Linked DNA regions of Actinopolymorpha cephalotaxi. The protein of the gene in region 1 binds, or shares a complex with, the protein of each later gene. Links are inferred from orthologs where the notes say so. Each region holds a gene or a part of one and is shown in the gene's direction. Other genes may lie near its edges.

Evidence for each region.
Region 2: the proteins of pcrA (region 1) and uvrB are in contact, whole or in part, in a crystal structure (PDB 7EGT), measured with the Thermus thermophilus proteins. The link is inferred for Actinopolymorpha cephalotaxi from one-to-one orthologs. Residues at the interface, in WP_096412145.1 of Thermus thermophilus: His654, Arg656, Phe657, Gln666, Asp668, Glu669, Lys680, Arg681, Leu682, Ser683, Lys685, Tyr686, Ala687; in WP_096411307.1 of Thermus thermophilus: Glu23, Leu25, Arg26, Asp27, Gly28, Glu29, Arg30, Phe31, Arg55, Glu326, Asp327, Phe328, Glu379, Ser382, Gln383, His398, Gly400, Arg401.

The regions. Positions count from the first base shown.
Region 1 is NZ_JACBZA010000001.1:3,953,200-3,968,956, reverse strand. Bases 7,630-10,644 are described here. They hold pcrA (DNA helicase PcrA), read left to right. Parts: upstream 7,630-7,962; coding sequence 7,963-10,326; downstream 10,327-10,644. Other genes in these bases: FHR37_RS33160 (M23 family metallopeptidase), read right to left, coding at 10,422-10,644; FHR37_RS17455 (gamma carbonic anhydrase family protein), read left to right, coding at 7,630-7,919. Also shown: FHR37_RS17470 (carboxypeptidase regulatory-like domain-containing protein), read left to right, coding at 1-3,535; FHR37_RS17465 (polysaccharide deacetylase family protein), read left to right, coding at 3,787-4,743; FHR37_RS17460 (ABC transporter substrate-binding protein), read left to right, coding at 5,006-7,144; more of FHR37_RS17455, read left to right, coding at 7,254-7,629; more of FHR37_RS33160, read right to left, coding at 10,645-11,126; FHR37_RS17440 (cobalamin B12-binding domain-containing protein), read left to right, coding at 11,832-12,350; sucC (ADP-forming succinate--CoA ligase subunit beta), read left to right, coding at 12,580-13,755; sucD (succinate--CoA ligase subunit alpha), read left to right, coding at 13,769-14,659; FHR37_RS17425 (hypothetical protein), read right to left, coding at 14,832-15,757. UniProt on the Escherichia coli protein: A helicase with DNA-dependent ATPase activity. Unwinds DNA duplexes with 3'-5' polarity. Translocates on single-stranded DNA with 3'-5' polarity. Initiates unwinding more efficiently from a nicked substrate than double-stranded DNA.
Region 2 is NZ_JACBZA010000001.1:1,813,575-1,818,902, forward strand. What follows is about bases 1-2,956. They hold uvrB (excinuclease ABC subunit UvrB), read left to right. Parts: upstream 1-402; coding sequence 403-2,511; downstream 2,512-2,956. Other genes in these bases: coaE (dephospho-CoA kinase), read left to right, coding at 1-249; FHR37_RS08155 (glycerophosphodiester phosphodiesterase), read left to right, coding at 2,675-2,956. Also shown: more of FHR37_RS08155, read left to right, coding at 2,957-3,454; FHR37_RS08160 (inositol monophosphatase family protein), read left to right, coding at 3,451-4,236; FHR37_RS08165 (hypothetical protein), read right to left, coding at 4,287-4,649; FHR37_RS08170 (DUF1684 domain-containing protein), read left to right, coding at 5,119-5,328. UniProt on the Escherichia coli protein: The UvrABC repair system catalyzes the recognition and processing of DNA lesions. A damage recognition complex composed of 2 UvrA and 2 UvrB subunits scans DNA for abnormalities.

The DNA.
Region 1 (15,757 bases):
CGGCCAGTGGATGCTCGCTCCCACCGACCTCGACGGCCAGGACCCGCGTCCGGAGCTGCGCCCGAACGTCGTGAACAACTCCTGGAGCACCGACAACGGTCCCGAGATCGACCCGGGGTACGACGAGGTCCTGCAGGCGTGGACAGCGTCCGGAATCTTCTCCACGTTCGCCAACGGCAACGCGGGACCGGAGTGCGACACCACCGGTTCCCCGGCGGACTCTCCGTACGCCTACGGGGTCGGATCGTTCAACCAGGCGGGCGCCATCTCGGTCTTCTCCAGCCGTGGACCCGCCGGCGACGCGATCCGGCCGAACCTCGCGGCGCCGGGGGAGGGCATCCGGTCCTCGTACCCGACGAACTCCTACGAGAACCTCAGCGGCACCTCGATGGCGGCCCCGCACGTCGCGGGAACGGCAGCACTGGTGCTGTCGGCGGCACCCGCACTGGTCGGTGACGTGGCTGCCACCCGGGCGGTGCTGAACGAGTCCGCCACCGACGTCGACGACGAGAGCTGTGGCGGGACGCCCGGGAACAACAACGTGTGGGGCGAGGGGAAGGTCGACGCCCTGGCCGCGGTCACCGCCGCGCCGCGCGGCGACACCGGTGTGCTGCGCGGTACGGTCACCTCCGCCGGCGACGGTACGCCGATCGCCGGCGCCACGATCCAGGTCGAGGGCCCACTGAGCCGGACGGTCACCACCGACCAGGACGGCAACTACCAGCTGACCCTCTCGGTGGGGGACTACACCGTCTCGGCACACGCGTTCGGCTACGTCGGCCGGAGCGCGCCGGTGACCGTGAGCCGGAACGAGACGACCACGCGGAACTTCGCGCTCATCGAAGGTTCGCCGCACTCCTTGTCCGGCACGGTCACCGACGACCGTGGCCGGCCGGTGACCGGCGCGCTCGTCGCCGTGGACGGCACGCCGTTGCCCGCGGTCACCACCGACGCCCGGGGGCGCTTCGCCTTCGACGCGGTGCCGGCGGACTCCTACACCGTGACCGTGTCCCCCAACGGCTGTCTGGCCGAACAGTCCAAGGACGTGGTGCTCGACTCCGACAAGGTGGTCGACTTCGAACTGGAGGGCCGGACGGACAGCTTCGGCTACCGGTGCGAGGTGGAGCCCGCGGACTACGTCGAGGGCGACACCGACATCGGGCTGACCGGCGACGAGGGGTACACCACGATCGACCTGCCCTTCCGGGCGCTGCTGTACGGAACCGCCTACCAGCAGGTGAACGTGACGGTCAACGGCTTCGTCAACTTCACCGATCCCGTCAACAACTACGCCAACGTCGCCGTCCCCAACCCGGACCAGCCGAACGCGGCGATCTACGCGTTCTGGGACGACCTCACTCTCGACGACCTGTCCGGTGTCTACACCGGGGTCAGCGGAACGGCGCCGAACCGGTCGTTCGTCATCGAATGGCGCAACGCCAACTTCTGGCTCACGGACCTGCGGATCGACGCGGAGATCGTCCTGCACGAGAACGGCGACATCGAGTTGGCCTGGCGCAACATCGACCCCACCGACGCGCAGGAACGCGGAAACTCCGCGACCACCGGGATCGAGAACGCCGACGGCACCGACGCGTTCCAGTACAGCTTCGACCGGCCGGTGCTGTCCGACACCCAGGCGGTGCGGTTCGTCCTGCCGCCGGCGGGGACGGTCACCGGGACGGTGACCGACAGGAACGACGGCAACCCGATCGCGAACGCGACGGTCGACGTGCTGCGGGCCGGCACCGTCGTCAAGCAGCTCACCACCGATCCCGACGGCGTGTACTTCGGCCAGCTCTTCGCGGGCGAGTACACCCTGCGGGCGACCGCGGAGAACTACGAGTCCGCCGAGGACACCGTCTCGATCAGCGACGGCGCGACCGAGACCAGGAACTTCTCCCTCGCCTCCGCGCGCGCGGAGGTGGAGTCTCCGGACCTGTCGTGGGTGTTGCCCGAAGGCGTGTCGCAGCACGCCACCTTCACGATCACCAACACCGGTTCGGCGCCGCTTGAGTGGGCGGCGCTGGAGGGCAGTGGCGGGCGCTCGGCCGCGAGGCCGGCGAAGGCCGCCAGGGCCAAGGTGAGCGCGAGCGACAGGAACGCCGCGGCCAGGACGGCGATCGGCCGCTACACCAGGGCCGAGCGGAAACGGGCCCGGCCCAGCGCCGCCGGTGACGTGCTCGCGTCCTGGCCGGTCCGGGACGTCGACCTCCCCTGGGGCGTGGGCTACGACGGTGACGTGTGGATCTCGGACCCGGCGCACATCACCAACCACGAGTTCACCACCGCCGGTACGCCGGTCAGGACCCTGCCGGCCCCCTGGGCAGGTGACTGGAACGCCGACATGGCCTACGACTCGCGGCGGGGCCGGATGTGCCAGGCAGACGTCGGCGGCGACAACGGCATCCACTGCTGGGACCGGGCCTCCGGTGAGGTGGACCACTCACTCACCGGTTCACCGTGGGGTGACATCCCCCAGCGTGGGTTGGCCTACCGGGCCGACGACGACAGCTTCTACATCGGTGGATGGAACGAGAACGTCATCTATCACGTCGCCGGTGAGTCCGACTCCAGGCCGGGCCGGCTGCTCGGTCGCTGTTCCCTGCCCGACTCGGGGATCGCCGGCCTGGCGTGGAACTCCACGGCCGAGGTGTTGTGGGTGACCACGAACTCGCCCACCGACGACATCTACGAGGTCGACCCGGACGACTGCGGTGTCATCACCACGCTCGGATTCCCCGAGAGGGGCGAGTTCAACGGCGCTGGTGCCGACCTCGACGCGGAGGGCAATCTGTGGGTCACCTCGCAGACGTCCAACACTGCGTACCTGCTCGAGACCGGGGTTCCGGAGGCCACCGACGTGCCGTGGCTGTCCGAGACCCCGGCCGGCGGCACGATCGCGGTCGGTGAGTCCCAGGACGTCACCGTCACGGTGGACACCACGGGCCTGGCGCCGGGGGTCTACCGGGCAACGCTCATGCTCGACACCAACAGCGGCCGGCAGCGGCTCGTGCCGGTGCCGGTGCAGGTGGTGGTGCCGGGCTACTGGAAGGGCGTCAATGCCGCCGATGGTGCCTACAGCGACACCCGGGGCCTGCCGTGGGTGGCTGATCAGCCCTACACCCCCGGCGGGTTCGGCTGGATCGGTGCGTCGACGGTGCACCGGACCAGTCATCGGGTGGACATCGCGGGCACCGGGGACGACCCGATGTACCGGAACTACCGCCAGGGGATGACCGACTACCGCTTCGACGATCTACCGGCCGGGAAGTACCAGGTGACGCTGGACTTCGCCGAGCTCGGCCGGTCGCCGCGGCCGAACACGCGGATGTTCGACGTGGACGTCGACGGTGAGCTGGTGCTGTTCGAGTACGACATCGCGGCCAGGGTCGGCGGCCGGCGCGCCGACAGTCACAGCTTCGTGGTCGACCTTCCGCGGGGCGGCACGTTGCAGGTGCACTTCCACGCCCGGCGCTCGTATCGGCCGCCGATCGTCAACGCCCTCCGGGTGGTGCAGCGGCCGGACCTGTAGCCAGGTTCCTGTCGTACAGAACCGAACAACGTCCGACACTGATCGGGGCGGCACCGAGTAACGGGCCGCCCGATTCCCAATCCTGTAGGGGATCTGACCGGTCGGTGGTCCCCTGCTCACGGGACCCGCCGGGACTGTGAACGCCTCGCCTCCTCCTTCACGCTGGCAGTGACTCGGGGGAGTGATGGGCGATGGCTGGAACGCGAGCTGCCGTGCGCCGGCGCGGTTTCGCCGGACGGATTTCCGCACTCGTGACCGGCCTCTCCGGCAGGCGAGCCATCGCCGGCTCCCTGACCGGCCGGGCCCCCACCATCCGGTTCCGGCGAACGGCGACCGCGGCGGGAGTCATCGTCGTCGGGCTCTCGCTGGTCAGATGCGCGCCGTCTGCGCCGGAGGACGTTTCGTCCGACCCGCGCCTTCCGTCCGCGAGTTCGGTTGCCCGGGGCACGCCGCCGAGCGGACTGCCCCAGCAGACGTCGTCACCGTCCGGTGCCGCCTCACCGGGTGCATCGGCCGGTGAGGCCGCCTCCCCGGTGCCCACCTCGAGCACGGGGACCACCCGGCCGACCCTGCCCGGTGACTCCACCGTCGGCACCCCGGACTCGCCGTCGACTCCGGGACACACCGTGGAGCCGGGCGTTCCGGGAAGTTCGGGAGATCCGGGTGCGACGGTGGGCCCGAAGGTTCTGTATCTCACGTTCGACGACGGTCCCAGTGAGTGGACGCCGAAGGTCCTGCAGGTGCTTGCCCGGCACAACGCGAAGGCGACGTTCTTCCAACTGGGCCAGCAGCAGAAGGAGTTTCCGGGGTTCGCCGATCAGGTGCGCAAGGCCGGGAACACGATCGGCAACCACACCTTCGACCACGCGTCCCTGCCGGCGAAGTCGTGGTCGGGGATGCGGGAGGAGATCGAGGGCGGTCCGGCCTCGAAGTGCCTGCGGCCGCCGTACGGCGCGGTGAACTCCGGCGTCCGCTCGGTCAGCGACGAGCTGAACCTTCGGGTCGTGCTGTGGGACGTCGACACCCTCGACTGGACCCGGCCCGGCTCGGCGGCGATCGAACGGCGGGTCGTGAAGGGTGCGCGTCCGGGCGCGATCGTGCTCATGCACGACGGCGGCGGCGACCGCCAGGAGACCGTCGACGCGCTGGACGGTGCCCTGAGCACGCTGGCCAAGCAGGGGTACGTGTTCCGCGCGCTCGACTGCTGACGCCGGATCGCCGCGCGTCGTGGGACGCCTTGCCCCGTTGGGTTTTGGGTTCATGATCTGAACGGATGGATGTCCGATCCCGGCCGTGACCGATCCTGGTCGCCCAGGGGTTGTCGACTGTCCGCCATCCGGCTCCGACGCTGTCCATGATGGGCCTTCCGGACCTGGCAGTGGCGAGGGTGTGTCCGCGCGCCTTCACTCGCCGGGTTCCCTGGCCGTGCCGAAGCGGAGCGCGGCTTCGTTCGCAAGGAAGGTGTGACCGATGGTGCATGGCAACGGCGTCAGCAGGCGCGGTTTTCTGTACGGTTCGGCGGTGGCCGCCGGGTCGCTCATGCTGGCCGCCTGCTCTGGCAACGACTCCACCGGCGGGAACGGTGGGTCGGGCAAGAAGGCCGCGGGCGGCGGAGGGGGTACCGGCTCGACTGCCAAGGGGTCGGTGAAGAAGCCGCTCGCCCCGCCGAAGAAGTTCTCCGAGGCGCCGATGCTGGCCGAACAGGTGAAGGCGGGCAAGCTCCCGCAGATCGACAAGCGGCTGCCCTCCTCGCCGTACGTCATTCCTCACCGCTGGGCCGAGCCGGGCAACTACGGCGGCCAGATGCAGATGGTCATCGACGCGAGCAACTCCGGTGCCATCAAGGAGTACATGTACGGCCACTCGTTGCTGCGGTTCCTCAACGACGGCCTGGACATCGGCCCCGGCCTGGTGGAGAGCTGGGAGTCCAACGCCGACGCCTCGGACTGGACGTTCCACTTCCGCAAGGGCCTGAAGTGGTCCGACGGTCAGCCGTGGACGACCGCCGACATCATGTACTGGTGGAACGACATGGTGCTCAACACCGAGCACCCGGAGGTGCCGCCGGACGACGTGCGGTCCGGCCGCAACACCATCGCCACGTTGACCGCCTCCGACGACTACACGTTGCGGATGAAGTTCGACGCACCCGCACCGATCACTCCGGAACGCCTCGCGGCCTGGGTCAACCGCGGTATCGGCCCGCAGTGGATGGCGCCCAAGCACGTGCTGAAGCAGTACCACCCCACGTACAACAAGAAGATCAAGGGCAAGGACTGGTACGTCAAGCACGACTTGCACCTGGACTGGCAGATCAACCCGGGCTCGCCGGTGATGACCGGCTGGTACACCAAGACCTACGACGAGGGCCGCAGCGTCGTCCTCGAACGCAACCCCTACTACTGGGTGGTCGACAAGGAGGGCAAGCAGCTGCCCTACCTCGACCAGGTCCGGTTCACCGTGGTGAAGGACCCGCAGGTCCAGAAGCTGCAGATGAGCAACGGCAGGTACGACTACGTGCACGGCGGCCACACGGCTCTCGTGCTCGGTGACATCTCCGGGCTCAAGCAGGCCGAGAAGCGCACGGGTGTCCAGGTCACCTTCTGGGACAGCGGATCAGGCACCGGTTCCATCTGCTTCCTCAACTACGACTACCCCGACGACAAGATGCGCGAGACGATCCGCAAGCCGGAGTTCCGGCAGGCGCTCTCCCACGCCATCAACCGGCCGGACGCCCGCAAGGCGATCTACTTCGACACCGGTGAGGTGACCACCGGAACGCTCAGCCCCAAGGGGCAGATGTTCACCATCAACGACGAGGCGAAGCAGCATTACACGCAATGGCGGGACGCGTACGTGAAGTACGACCCGGACAAGGCCAAGTCGATGCTGGACAAGCTTGGCCTGAAGGACAAGAACGGCGATGGCAAGCGGGAGTTGCCGGACGGCTCCAAGCTGCAGATCTCCCTGGACTACCCGGCCGACGCCAGCGCCGAGCACGTCCAGAAGAACAACCACCTCAAGCGGGACTGGGAGGCCGTCGGCATCAAGACGGTCATCAACCCCGTGCCGCCGGAGGCGTTCGGCGACCGCTGGGGCCGCGGTGAGCTGATGACCACCACCGCCTGGGAGGTGGGCGACTGTTCCCCGCTGATCTACCCGGGCTGGGTGATCCCGGTCGAGACCGGTCACTGGGCACCGCTGCACGGACAGGCGTTCATCATGCAGACCGGCGACCCGAAGAAGATGAAGGAACAGGCCAACCTCTCCCCGTGGAAGCGGACGCCGCCGTGGATGCTGGCGGAGAAGGGCGACCCGATCGACCGGCTGTGGAAGCTGTACGCGCAGGCCCGGGTCGAGCCGGACAACATGAAGCGGATCCAGATCATGTGGGAGGTGCAGAAGATCCACATCGACGAGGGACCGTTCTTCTTCGGCATCGTCGCCAACTACCCCCGCATCGTGCTGACCCGCAAGGGCCTGCACAACGTTCCGAAGAAGGAGAACCTCGCCCTCGGCGGATGGGTGAACCCGTGGATCCTGCCGTCCCCGGCGGTCTACGACCCGGAGCTGTACTTCTGGGACAAGCCGGAGGAGCACAAGGTGTGACGCGACGACGCTGACGCGCGGGACAGCCCGCCACTCCCACGGCCGGTGACGCCACCGGCCCGGGCGTGGCGGGCTGTCCTGTGTCGGTGGGGTGCCCGAGGATGGCGGCATGCTGATCCGCCACAGAGGGGCCGGGCCGATCGTTCACGAGTCCGCCTACGTCGCCCCCAACGCCACCCTGGTCGGCCGGGTCGTCGTCGGCCCGCGGGCCAGGATCATGTACGGCGCCGTGCTGGATGCCGAGGGTTCCTCGGTCGAGGTGGGGGAGTCCTGCGTCGTCGCCGAGCATGCTGTCCTGCGGGCCAGCGCGATCGGCGACGAGGAACGCCCGGTCCGGCTGGCCGACCACGTGTTCGTCGCTCCGCACGCGACCGTGCTGGGCTGCACGGTGGAACGCTGCTGCTATCTCGCCGCCAACGTCACGGTCCTGCACGGGGCCCGGCTGGGTCCGGGAGCGAGCATCGCGGTCGGCGCCCTCGTGCACGCGCGGACGGTCGTACCCGACGGGTTCTTCGTACCACCGCACACCCTAGCGGCCGGCGACCCCGCCCGGGTGATCACGCCCGACCAGCGGGACGAGGCCGCGGCCGCGGTGCGCGACGCCGACTTCGCCGCCGCGGCGTTCGGGGTGAGCGCCGAATGGGAGGACCGGGTACGACGGTACGAAGCGGCCGCCGAGGCACGCTCGGCGGAGTTCGCCGCCCACCTCGACGACGAGCCGTCGACACCGGACATGTCCGGCCTGTCGGGTGGCGGTGTCGGCGGGCACTCGTAGGCTGGGCCACACGATGAGCGCCCTGTCTTCGCACACCCACCCGATGACCGATTCCAACGAGGCTTCCGACGCGAAGTCCACCGGCGAGAGATCCGCCGCCGACCTCGGCCGAGCCGAAGGCCGCCGAGGCGGGCCCGGCTCGACCGCGCCCGGCGACGACGCGTCGACCCGCCGTCCCGGCCACGACCCGGAGACCCTGCTGGAGGGGCTCAACCCGTCCCAGCGGGCGGCGGTCGTGCACGAGGGACACCCGCTGCTCGTGGTGGCCGGCGCGGGGTCGGGCAAGACCCGGGTGCTCACTCGCCGGATCGGGTGGCTGCTGGCCGAGCGGGGCGCGCGGCCGAGTTCGGTGCTGGCGATCACCTTCACCAACAAGGCGGCGGGGGAGATGCGCGAACGCGTCGCCGAGCTGGTGGGGCCGCGGGCGGCGGGGGCGATGTGGGTCTCCACGTTCCACGCCTCCTGCGTGCGCATCCTGCGGCGGGAGATCAAGCGGTTCGGGATGTCCTCGTCGTTCTCGATCTACGACGACGCCGACTCGCGCCGGCTGATGACGCTGGTGTGCCGCGACCTCGACCTGGACTCCAAGCGCTACAACCCGCGCTCGGTGCTCAACTGGGTGTCCAACTGCAAGAACGAGCTGATCGACCACGAGGAGGCGGCGCGGCGCGCCGAGAACCACCTCGAGCGCACCTTCGCCGAGTGCTACGGGCTCTACCAACAGCGACTGCGCGAGTCCAGCGCCCTCGACTTCGACGACATCATCATGACCACTGTGCACCTGCTGCAGGCGTTCCCCGACGTCCGCGAGCACTACCGCCGCCGGTTCGCGCACGTCCTGGTCGACGAGTACCAGGACACCAACCACGCGCAGTACGTCCTGGTCCGCGAGCTGACCAGCGCCGACGGCGACGAGCCGCACGGCGAGCTGATGGTCGTGGGCGACGCCGACCAGTCGATCTACGGCTTCCGCGGCGCGACGATCCGTAACATCCTGCAGTTCGAGGAGGACTTCCCCGACGCCCAGGTGATCCTGCTGGAGCAGAACTACCGCTCCACCCAGACGATCCTGACCGCCGCCAACGCGGTGATCAGCCGCAACGCCGGCCGCAAGGCCAAGAACCTCTGGTCCGACGCCGGCTCCGGTGAGTCCGTGGTGGGCTACGTCGCCGAGGACGAGCACGACGAGGCGCAGTTCGTCGCCGAGGAGATCGACCGGCTGGGCGACCTGGGCGCGGCCCAGCCCAAGGACGTCGCGGTGTTCTACCGCACCAACGCACAGAGCCGGGTGTTCGAGGAGATCTTCATCCGCGTCGGCCTGCCCTACAAGGTCGTCGGCGGGGTCCGCTTCTACGAACGCCGGGAGGTGCGGGACGCGCTCGCCTACCTCCGGCTGCTCGCCAACCCCGAGGACACCGTGTCGTTGCGCCGGATCCTCAACGTCCCGAAGCGGGGGATCGGCGACCGCGCCGAGGCCTGCGTCGAGGCGTTCGCCCAGCGCGAGCGGACCACCTTCTGGCAGGCACTGCGCCGCACCGACGAGGTGCTGGGCCTGGCCACCCGGTCGGCCAACGCCATCCGCGGGTTCGTGACGATGATCGACGAGCTGGTGGCCGCGGTGGCGGAGGGGATGCCCCCCGCCGACCTGCTGGAGCAGGTGCTCCACCGCAGCGGCTACCTGAAGGAGCTGGAGAACTCTCCCGACCCCCAGGACGAGACCCGGGTGGAGAACCTCTCCGAGCTGGTGGCCGTGGCCCGGGAGTTCACCGAGGGAGCGGTGGCGGAGGGAGTGCCGGCCACCCTCGCCGACTTCCTCGAACGCGTCGCCTTGGTCGCCGACTCCGACCAGATTCCCGACGGCGAGGACAACGGCGGCGTGGTCACGCTGATGACCCTGCACACCGCGAAGGGGCTGGAGTTCCCGGTCGTCTTCCTCACCGGCCTGGAGGACGGGGTCTTCCCGCACCAGCGCTCACACAGCGACGCCAAGGAGCTGGAGGAGGAACGCCGGCTCGCCTACGTCGGCATCACCCGGGCGCGCAAGCGTCTCTACGTCTCCCGGGCCGTGGTCCGCAGTGCGTGGGGAGCGCCGCAGCACAACCCCGCGTCCCGCTTCCTCGACGAGATTCCGGCCGAGCTGGTGGACTGGCGGCGTACGGAGGCCGACCAGATCTCGTGGAGCTCGCAGTCGGTCAGCAGCCGACGTACCGACCGGCAGGCCGGCCGGACCGCCCAGCGGCCGATCGTCGCGTTGTCGGCCGGCGACCGGGTGGTGCACGACACCTTCGGCATGGGATCGGTGGTGGCCACCGCCGGCCAGGGCGACAACGCCGAGGCCACGGTCGACTTCGGGTCGGAGGGTGTCAAGCGGTTCCTGCTCCGCTACGCGCCACTGCAGAAGCTCTGACGTCGGACCAGCAGAAGGCCCCCGCTCCGACGTGAGGTCGAAGCAGGGGCCGACTGTGGCTTCTGGGGCCTACCGACGTCGAGCCGGCCGCCGGGTCAGAGAAGACCCTTCTGGCGCAGCCAGGGCATCGGGTCGATTGCCGTACCCCCGGCGGGGTGCACCTCGAAGTGCAGGTGTGGTCCGCTGGAGTTGCCGGTGCTCCCGACGTAGCCGATCAGCGTGCCGGCACGCACCGGGCCGCTCCGGAGGGCGATCCGCGACAGGTGGCAGTACCACGTCACGGTGCCGTCCTCGTGCCGCACCTGGATCCGGTTGCCGAACGCGCTGTACGCGCTCTCCCAGCCCGCGCCGATGATCTCGCCGTCGCCGACGGCGTAGACGGGCGTGCCGAGCGGCGACGCGAAGTCCAAGCCTGTGTGCAGGTGGCTCCACATGGAGCCGGCCCGGCCATAGCCCGCCGACAGGCGGAACTTGCGTACCGGCAGGGTCCACTCGATGGAGCGTTCCATCGTCTGCCGCCCCGAGGCTCCCGCCGCGGTGCGTTCGATCGACCGGATCTCCTGGCTGTGCTCCGCGGCCCAGGCCGCTCGCTCCTGGTCGGCGGCCGCTCGGGCGCGGTGCGCAGCGGCCAGGTCGGCGGCGTCCGCGGTGGGCTTGGCGGTGCGCTTGGACCGGTCGGATCGCCTGGCCGCGTCCTCACGGGCCTGCTCGACCTGGCTCACGCTCCGGGCGATGCTTGCCGGCAGCGCGCGTTGGACCGTGGTCTCGCCCCGCGCCAGCGCGTTCGAACCCACGAACACGGCGCCGGACGCGACGGCGAAGGTGGCGACGCCGGCGAGGACCGGGACGGTGGGGAAACTTCGCCCGGTCTCGGCCCGGCGGTGCCCGACCTGTCGTGTCCCCGGCTGGGTCTCGGCCTGAGTCCCGGACGAGGGAAGCCGGAGAGTCGAGGGGGTCTGGAGGACCGGAGCGGCGCCACGTGACCTCGCCGGGGTCACCGGACGGGAGGTCCGGGAAGCCGACGTGTCTCGCGACGGTCGAGTGCGGCCCGCCGATCGGTCACGGCGGTGCTTCGCGGTCTCGGCCACTAGTGAGCAACCTTCCTGAAGCGGGGTCTGCCGATCTCGAGTTCATCGTTCTTTCGGCAGCAAACGCGCCAGACGATAACGGATTGGTGTCAACGGGCCAAACAACTCGTACCGACCAGGCCGGAAACGGACCCCCGGATACTACAAGTCGGGCATTCCAGACAGCCCCGGGACACGCGGCGTGACCGGTCCGGCGCGGCAGGACACCCGGCGTCACCTGTCTGCCGGACGAGAAACACCGCGGGTCACCGGAATCCGGGTCCGATGCCATAAGTTCGGGGCAGAAGTTCGAGGCGGTCGCCGAGCCGGTTCCCGAGGCCTCGCCCCGGTCTTCCCGCGAGATCTCGCGGGAAGTTGGCGAGAATGTCGGCGCGGCGCCGGTGTGGTGCCGGCTGAGTCGAGAGGTGCGTGGGTGACGTGCAGGCAGAACAGGTGCGTTCGCCGATCCGGGTGGTCGTCGCCAAGCCCGGGCTGGACGGCCACGACCGGGGAGCGAAGGTCGTTGCCCGTGCGCTGCGCGACGCCGGCATGGAGGTCATCTACACTGGCCTGCACCAGACTCCGGAGCAGATCGTGGAGACCGCGATCCAGGAGGACGCCGACGGGATCGGCCTGTCCGTACTCTCCGGTGCGCACCTGACGCTGTTCCGGCGGCTGACGGATCTGCTGCGGGAGCGGGATGCCGACGACATCGTGGTGTTCGGCGGGGGGATCATCCCCGAGGCCGACATCGTGACGCTGGCGCGGATGGGAGTTGCCCGCGTCTTCACTCCCGGCGCGTCGACCCAGGAGATCGTGGGCTGGGTCAGCACCCACCTCGGCGACCAGGCCGAGGGCGCGGAGGCGTCGGTGGCACAGACCGCACAGGCCGCGCACACCGGAGAGAGCGCCCACACCGGCGAGAGCGTGGAGGGTACGGAGGCGTCGCCGGCCTGAGCGTCCTCCCGGCTCCCGCCCTTGTCCGCTGCCTTGTCCGCTGCCTGGACCGGCGTCTCGCCGGCGGCCTGGTTCGCAGGTCAGCGCCCGTGCGCGGGTGACGGGTGACGGCTCCTGCGCCGCGTGCCCCGCTCGCGGCGCGCCGACCCGGCGGCGTTAGGCTCGCGGCCGGGCCTTCGTACGGCCCGCCAGCCAAGGCGTCTGCGAACCGACCAGGAAGAGCGCGCTAGTGGACCTGATGGAATTCCAGGCGAAGGAACTCTTCGCCAAGCATGGCGTACCCGTCACACTCGGGCGGGTCGTCGAGACAGCGGGCGACGCCCGGCCGGCCGCCGAGGAACTCGGTGGGAAGGTCGTCGTCAAGGCCCAGGTGCTGACCGGCGGCCGGGGCAAGGCCGGCGGGGTCAAGCTCGCCACCGACCCCGACGACGCGGTGACCAAGGCCGAGGCGATCCTCGGTATGGACATCAAGGGCCACGTGGTCCGCCGCGTTCTGGTGGCACCGGCGGCGTCGATCGCCGAGGAGTACTACTTCTCGTTCCTCGTCGACCGGTCCAACCGTTCCTACCTCTGCATCGCCAGCGCCGAGGGTGGGGTGGAGATCGAGGAGGTCGCCCACACCAACCCCGACGCCGTGGCCAAGGTCGCGATCGACCCGGTGGCCGGCGTGGACGAGGCGAAGGCCCGCGAGATCGTCGCCGCGGCCAACTTCCCCGCCGACGTCGCCGAGGCCGCCGTGCCCGCGATCCTCGCGCTGTGGAAGGCGTTCGTCGCCGAGGACGCCACGCTCGTCGAGGTCAACCCCCTGGTGAAGCTGGCCGACGGCACCATCGAGGCGCTCGACGGCAAGGTCACCCTGGACGCCAACGCGTCGTTCCGGCACGAGGACCACGCCGCGTTCGAGGACAAGGCGGCCACCGACCCGCTGGAGCAGCGGGCCAAGGACAAGCACCTCAACTACGTCAAGCTGCAGGGTCAGGTCGGCATCATCGGCAACGGCGCTGGCCTGGTGATGAGCACGCTCGACGTGGTGGCCTACGCCGGTGAGGAGTTCGGCGGCGTGCAGCCGGCCAACTTCCTCGACATCGGTGGCGGCGCGTCCGCCGAGGTGATGGCCAACGGGCTGGAGATCGTCCTGTCCGACCCCGACGTCAACGCCGTCTTCGTCAACGTCTTCGGCGGGATCACCGCCTGTGACGCCGTGGCCAACGGCATCGTCGCGGCGTTCAAGCTGCTCGCCGACCGGGGTGAGGCGGTCTCCAAGCCGCTCGTCGTCCGTCTCGACGGCAACAACGCCGAGCTCGGCCGGCAGATCCTCGCCGACGCCGCGCTGGACGGCGTCGAGCAGGTCGACACGATGGATGGCGCCGCGCGTCGCGCGGCCGAACTGGCCGCGGCGCGGTAAGGAGACTTCACACATGGCGATCTTCCTCACCGAGAACAGCAGGGTCATCGTGCAGGGGATGACCGGCTCGGAGGGCATGAAGCACACGACGAAGATGCTGCGGGCCGGCACCAACGTCGTCGGGGGCACCAACCCGCGCAAGGCCGGCCAGAAGGTCGAGGTCGAGGGCCGATCGCTCCCGATCTTCGCCACCGTCGGCGAGGCGATGGAGCAGACCGGTGCCGACGTCAGCGTGGTGTTCGTCCCGCCGGCGTTCACCAAGGCCGCCGTCAACGAGGCCGTCGACGCGGAGATCCCGCTGGTCGTGGTGATCACCGAGGGCGTGCCGGTCCACGACACCGCGGACTTCTTCACCCGGGCGCAGGCCAAGGGTGGGCGTACCCGCATCGTCGGGCCGAACTGCCCGGGCGTCGCCTCGCCGGGCAAGTCCTACGCCGGCATCATCCCGGCCGACATCACCGGCCCGGGACGGATCGGGCTGGTGTCCAAGTCGGGCACGCTGACCTACCAGATGATGTACGAGCTGCGCGACCTCGGCTTCTCCACCGCGGTCGGCATCGGCGGTGACCCGATCATCGGGACGACCCACATCGACGCCCTGGCGGCATTCGAGGCCGACCCGGAGACCGAGGTCATCGTGATGATCGGTGAGATCGGCGGGGACGCGGAGGAGCGGGCCGCGGAGTTCATCAAGGCCAACGTCACCAAGCCGGTGGTCGGCTACGTCGCCGGCTTCACCGCGCCCGAGGGCAAGACGATGGGCCACGCCGGCGCGATCGTGTCCGGCTCGTCCGGCACCGCGCAGGCCAAGCAGGAAGCGCTCGAGGCCTGCGGTGTGCGGGTCGGCCGCACCCCCAGCGAGACCGCCCGGCTGGTACGCGAGGTCGTCGAGGGCCGCGGATAGCCCAGTCCCGCGCAGTCCCGCCCAATCCCGGCCTGACAGGTCGGGTACGCGAGGGCGAGAAACAAGACAGGCCAGGAACAACGACGAGGCGGGTCCCGGCCGGGACCCGCCTCGTCGGCTGTCGGCAGGGTCCGGCTTGCCGGCGCTCAGCCCGACCTCTCGTCGTCGTCGCTCAGCTGCCGCCGCTGGTCGCCAGCCGGTCGGCCGTCGCCATCAACGTGGCGGCCATCGGGTCGGCGCCGTAGCTGAAGTCCTGGCCGTCCTCGTGCCAGACGACCACCGACAGCTGAGCACCGGTGCGCACCAGCCCGACCACCTCGATCTGGCCGGTGCCGTCGCCGTTGTCGTGGCCGACCCACCACCAGCCGGCCTGGTCGCCGGCATCGGAGCTGGTCGGGCCGTGTGGCTGCCCCCAGCCGCAGGCGGTCAGCCAGCCGCGGAACGTGTCGTACGCCGAGACCGCGTCCGCGTCGGTCCCGAACCGGCCGACCACGTTGGTGCCGGTGACGGTGCCCTCGGCACCCCAGGTGAAGTCGCGGCGCACGGCCTGCACCGCGCCGAGCCCGGCGAGGTCGCCGGACTGGCAGTGCGCCGCCGCCGACCCCTCGGCCGCGCTGGTGCCGGCGTCGGCCCAGCTGGACCCGGAGTCGTTCACCGTCGGCATCTCCGCCGCGCTCAGCAGCGCGTCGGCGGTCAGCGGCGGGGCCGACGGGGCCGGAGGAGCGGTGGTCGGAGTGGGTTCGGGAATCACCGGCGGAGGGGCGGTGCCGGTGGAGGAGGCCGTGGGGACGGACGGAGGGGGCGTGGACGACCTGGTCACCGGCCCGTGCTGCCGGTGCTCGGGTGGTGCGTGGGTGGGCTTCGGCCGGGCGTAGCGGGACGCCGCGCCGCCGGCGGTGAGCCGGGCGCGCGGGGGTTCGGGGTCGATCCGCAGGGCGGTGCCGAGGATGCCGGTGGGCGTCGGCCGCGGCATCCCGGGCAGCGTGGCGGGCGGGTCGCTGACCGGGGTGAGGTGCTCGCTGGGGATGCCGGCGATCACGCTGTAGCCGAGCAGCCCGACCCCCGCGACGACGGCGATGCCGGTGCTCGCGGCGCGCT
Region 2 (5,328 bases), 2.1 Mb from region 1 along the record:
GGTGGTTTCGACGAGGTGATCGTGGTCGACGTACCCGAAGAGGTGCAGATCGACCGGCTCACCAGCGTGCGGGGGATCAGCGTGGACGACGCGCGGGCGCGGGCCGCCGCGCAGGCTTCCCGGGACGAACGGCGGGCCGCGGCCACGGTGGTCGTGGACAACTCCGGGTCGCTGGCCGACCTCGACGCCCGGGTGGAGGAGCTGTGGCGGCGGCTGAGGTCGGCCGCGTCGGGCGGCGAGGACGGGTGACCCGGTGGTGACGGGGCAGGGTCCGTCCACGGGCCTGACCCGGCGCGCCGGGCCGGCCCCGATCCGGTCTGATCCGGGCCGATCCGGCCCGGTGTGCCCGGTTCACGGTCGGCGCGGAAGGGCCTGTCGGTGGTCGGGCGTACGGTGGGCCTCATGCGTCCGGTTACTGACATTGTCCGCAAGGTCGCGCCGTTCAAGGTGGTCTCGGACTTCGCCCCCTCCGGCGACCAGCCGGAGGCCATCGACGACATCACCCGCCGAATCGAGGCGGGCGAACGCGACGTGGTTCTGCTGGGTGCCACCGGCACCGGAAAGACCGCGACCATCGCCTGGGCGGTGGAGAAGCTGCAGCGGCCCACCCTGGTGATCGAGCCCAACAAGACCCTCGCGGCGCAGTTCGCCAACGAGCTGCGGCACTTCTTCCCCGACAACGCGGTCGAATACTTCGTTTCCTACTACGACTACTACCAGCCCGAGGCCTACGTCCCGCAGTCCGACACCTACATCGAGAAGGACTCCTCGATCAACGAGGAGGTCGAGCGGCTGCGGCACTCCGCCACCAACTCGCTGCTGACCCGGCGCGACACGATCGTGGTCGCCACGGTGTCCAGCATCTACGGCCTGGGCACCCCGCAGGAGTACGTCGACCGGATGGTCCGGATGCGGGTCGGCGAGGAGATCGAGCGTGACCAGGTGCTCCGCCGGCTGGTCGAGATGCAGTACGCCCGCAACGACGCCGCCGGCACCCGCGGCACCTTCCGGGTCCGAGGCGACACCCTCGAAGTCTTCCCCGTCTACGAGGAGCTGGCCGTCCGGATCGAGTTCTTCGGCGACGAGATCGAGCGGCTGTCCACCCTGCACCCGGTGACCGGGGAGATCGTCACCGAGGACCAGGAGCTCTACATCTTCCCGGCGTCCCACTACGTCGCCGGTGCGCAGCGGATGGAACGGGCGATCACCGACATCGAGGCGGAGCTGGCCGAGCGGCTGCCCGAGCTGTCGCGCCAGGGCAAGCTGCTGGAGGAGCAGCGGCTGCGCATGCGCACGACGTACGACATCGAGATGATGCGGCAGATCGGCACCTGCTCGGGCATCGAGAACTACTCCCGCCACATCGACGGACGTGCGCCCGGCTCGCCGCCGCACTGCCTGCTCGACTACTTCCCCGAGGACTTCCTGCTGGTCATCGACGAGTCCCACGTGGCGGTGCCGCAGATCGGCGGGATGTACGAGGGCGACATGTCCCGCAAGCGGACGCTGGTCGAGCACGGCTTCAGGCTGCCGTCGGCGATGGACAACCGGCCGCTGCGCTGGGAGGAGTTCCTGGAGCGCATCGGGCAGACGGTCTACCTCTCCGCCACGCCGGGCAACTACGAGCTGAGCAAGGCCGACGGCACGGTCGAGCAGATCATCCGGCCCACCGGCCTGGTCGACCCCGAGGTGGTGGTGAAGAACACCAAGGGCCAGATCGACGACCTCATCCACGAGATCCGGCTGCGGGAGGTCAAGCAGGAGCGGGTCCTGGTCACCACGCTGACCAAGAAGATGTCCGAGGACCTCACCGACTACCTCCTCGAGCAGGGCATCCGGGTGCGTTACCTCCACAGCGAGGTCGACACGTTGCGCCGGGTGGAGCTACTGCGCGAGCTGCGAATGGGCGAGTACGACGTGCTGGTGGGCATCAACCTCCTCCGGGAGGGGCTCGACCTACCCGAGGTGTCGCTGGTGGCCATCCTGGACGCCGACAAGGAGGGCTTCCTGCGTTCGGGCACCAGCCTGATCCAGACCATCGGCCGGGCCGCCCGCAACGTCTCCGGCCAGGTGATCATGTACGCCGACTCGATCACGCCGTCCATGCAGATGGCGATCGAGGAGACCAACCGGCGGCGGGAGAAGCAGGTCGCCTACAACAAGGAGAAGGGGATCGACCCCACTCCGCTGCGCAAGCGGATCGCCGACATCACCGACATGCTCGCCCGCGAGGACGCCGACACCCAGAAGCTGCTGGGCGGCGCTGGGCGTCAGCAGAGCCGTGGGAAGGCGCCGGTGCCGGAGCTGTCCAGCCTCGGTGAGGCCGGCCGGCACGCCAAGGACCTCGCTGCCCTGCCGGCCTCCGACCTCGCCGACCTGATCCAGGAGCTCAATCAGCAGATGAACACCGCGGCCGAACAACTCCAGTTCGAGCTGGCCGCGAGGCTGCGCGACGAGATCCACGAGCTGAAGCGGGAGCTGCGCGGCATGCACGAGGCCGGGGTGAAGTAACCGGAGCGGGGGACCGGGCGGCCGAGGGTGAGGTGGCCCGGGACGAATGGCCGGAGTGAATTGGCCGGGGTGAAGTAGCCGGTTGGCTCGCCCCGCTCGCCGGTGTTCGCGGTGGGGTGCCAGGATCGTCGGGACCCAGTGCCTGTCAGCGGGAGGACCTGACGTGACCACGGCCATCGCTCATCGCGGCGAGCCACGCGGCAACCGGGAGAACACCCTGCCGGCCATCGAGGCGGCCGTCGCCGCGGGTGCCGACATGGTGGAGATCGACCTGCGGCTGACCGCGGACGACCGCCTGGTCGTACTCCACGACCCCACCCTGGAACGACTGTGGGACGACCCACGGCCGGTGTCGTCGGTGTCGTTCGCCGACCTCGCGGCCGCCCACCGTGCACCCGGCGGCGCGTGGTCGCTGCCCACCGCCGAGGAGGCGCTCGACCTCGTCGCCCACCTCGGCACCCAGGTGATGCTGGACGTCACCTCCGCCGCGATCGGCCTGGCCACCCAGGCACTGGTGCGCGAGCGCGGGCTGGACGCCCACGTCCTCTACGCCGGGGACACCGAGGCGCTGGCCCAGATCCGCGAGCGGCAGCCAGATGCCGCGATCGCGTTGTCCTGGGGGCATCCGACGCCGCCGGGTGAGGAGGTGTGGGAGCGGGTGCGACCGCAATACTTCAACCCGGAGTGGATTCATCTGGACGAGCCGGCGGTCGACGCCAACCACGCCGCCGGCCGGCTGGTGTCGACCTGGACGGTCGACGACCCCGAGCAGATGGCCCGGCTGGCCGGCCTCGGGGTGGACGCGATCATCAGCAACCGGATCGCCACCCTGGTCGACGTGGTGCGCGGGCCCACGAGCGACCAGCTCACCAGCGACCGGGGCACGAGCGCCGGCCGGCCCTTGGCCGGTCAGCCCGTGGACCGGCGGACGGAGGCCCGATGACGACGTACGCGGACGAGTTGTCCACCGCCCTCGAACTCGCCGACTGGGCCGCCGGCCGGATCCGGGCCCGGCCCACGTCGGTGACCACGAAGGCGAACGCCGCCGACCTGGTGACCGAGACCGACCGGGAGATCGAACGCCGGGTGCGCTCGGTCGTGGCCGAACGCTTCCCCTCGTACGCGCTGGTGGGTGAGGAGTACGGCGGCCGTCCGGCCGACGACGGCGCTCCCACCTGGTATCTCGATCCGGTGGACGGCACCACCAACTACGCCAGCGGACTGCCCTGGTGTTCGTTCAGCCTCGCCCTGGCCGACGCCGACGGGCCCGCGCTCGGTGTGGTCGCCGATCCGTTCCGCGGTGAGGTGTTCAGCGCCGTTCGAGGTGGCTCCGCGCTGTGCAACGGCGACCCGATCCGGTGCGCCGACGCCACCGGGCTGGCCGGTGAGGTGGTGGTCACCGAGTGGGCGGCCTACCGGCCCTGGCCCGGAATGACCGACATGCTCGACCGGCTCGCCGGGCAGCTGTGCACCACCCGGATCATGGGGTCCTCCGCACTCTCCCTGGTCAGTGTCGCCGCGGGCCGGGCGGCCGCGGGTGTGATCGGTGCGTTCAACCCGATCGACCTGCTGGCCGCGGTGTTCGTCGCCGGCCAGGCCGGTGCCGACGTCCGCGGCGAGGACGGGAAGCGGACGCTGTTCCCGGAGTCGGGCGGGATCATGGTGGCCGCTCCCGGGGTCGCCGACCAGGTGTGGCAGTCCTGGACAGGCGTCACCGCCGGCTGACCGGGCGTGGCCGGCCGCGGAGTCCGCGCGCCCCGCGGCCGGCCGAAGTCTCACGCGCTCCTCGCCGCCGAGGCCGGCGCCGGGCGCAGGGACGCCGCGGGATACCAGCTCGCCGCGCCGCTGGCGTCCAGAGTGGCCCGGCCGTACCACCCGTCGTTCTCGTGCACCCACCAGTCGAGATGCCCGGGCCACCAGCGCCCGTCCACGAGCACCAGCACCGGCTTGGCCGGCACCACCCGGCGGGAACCGGTGTCGGGCCGGGCCTCCCTGGCCACGTGGCCGGCGTTCATCGTGTTCGCCAACTCCGTGGCCGCGGCCTCTTCGAGATCCTGCCTGCTGTGCCAGCCATTGACGGCCGCATCCCACACGCCATGCCCCTGGGAGGTTTTTCGCACGGCAAAGCGGTCGGTCATTCGGGGTCCTTCCGTCCGGTCACCTTGGGCAGGGGATCGAACTCATGTTCGAAGAATAGTTCATCGCCGGGTGCTCGCAAGCCGAACCCCGAGCGATCGTGGCGACCGGATCGGGACGCCCGGGCTGACCGGAACCGGGCCGCCGGGCAGAGACCCTCCGAGCCCGAACCAGGGCCGGACCAGGGCCCCGGACCGGGCCGATCCGGCCGCTGCCATTGCCGTGATCCATTTCTCACGTAGGGTCGAAACCCCCGCTCACGCGGGTCGGCTCGAGGGCCGCCCGGCAGACGACGGGTCGCTTCCAGACATTTCGGCCACTACTATCTCGGCGTCGAGAGATCGGCTCCGTCCCGCCCGCGGCTCGTTCGTGGGCAGGCGGAACGTCTCCGGCCGAGGGAGAAACGCCAGGCCGTGTACGGGAGGACGCCAGGTGTCGACGACATCGACGATGTGAGGAGCCAGCTCGGAAATGGGAATCGCGGCGCAGTCCGGGACCGAGATCGAGACGACCGAGACCACGTTCGCGGACGACTGGGCGAAGTGGCACCAGCAGCGCCAGGCCGGCGTCAGCGGCCCGTACGCCATGCTCGCCCTCGTCGGCACCCACTGGGTGGACGGCGCGACCAGCGTCCCCGAGGTTCCCGGCGTGTGGAGCGTCGAGTCCGGAGTGGTGACCGTG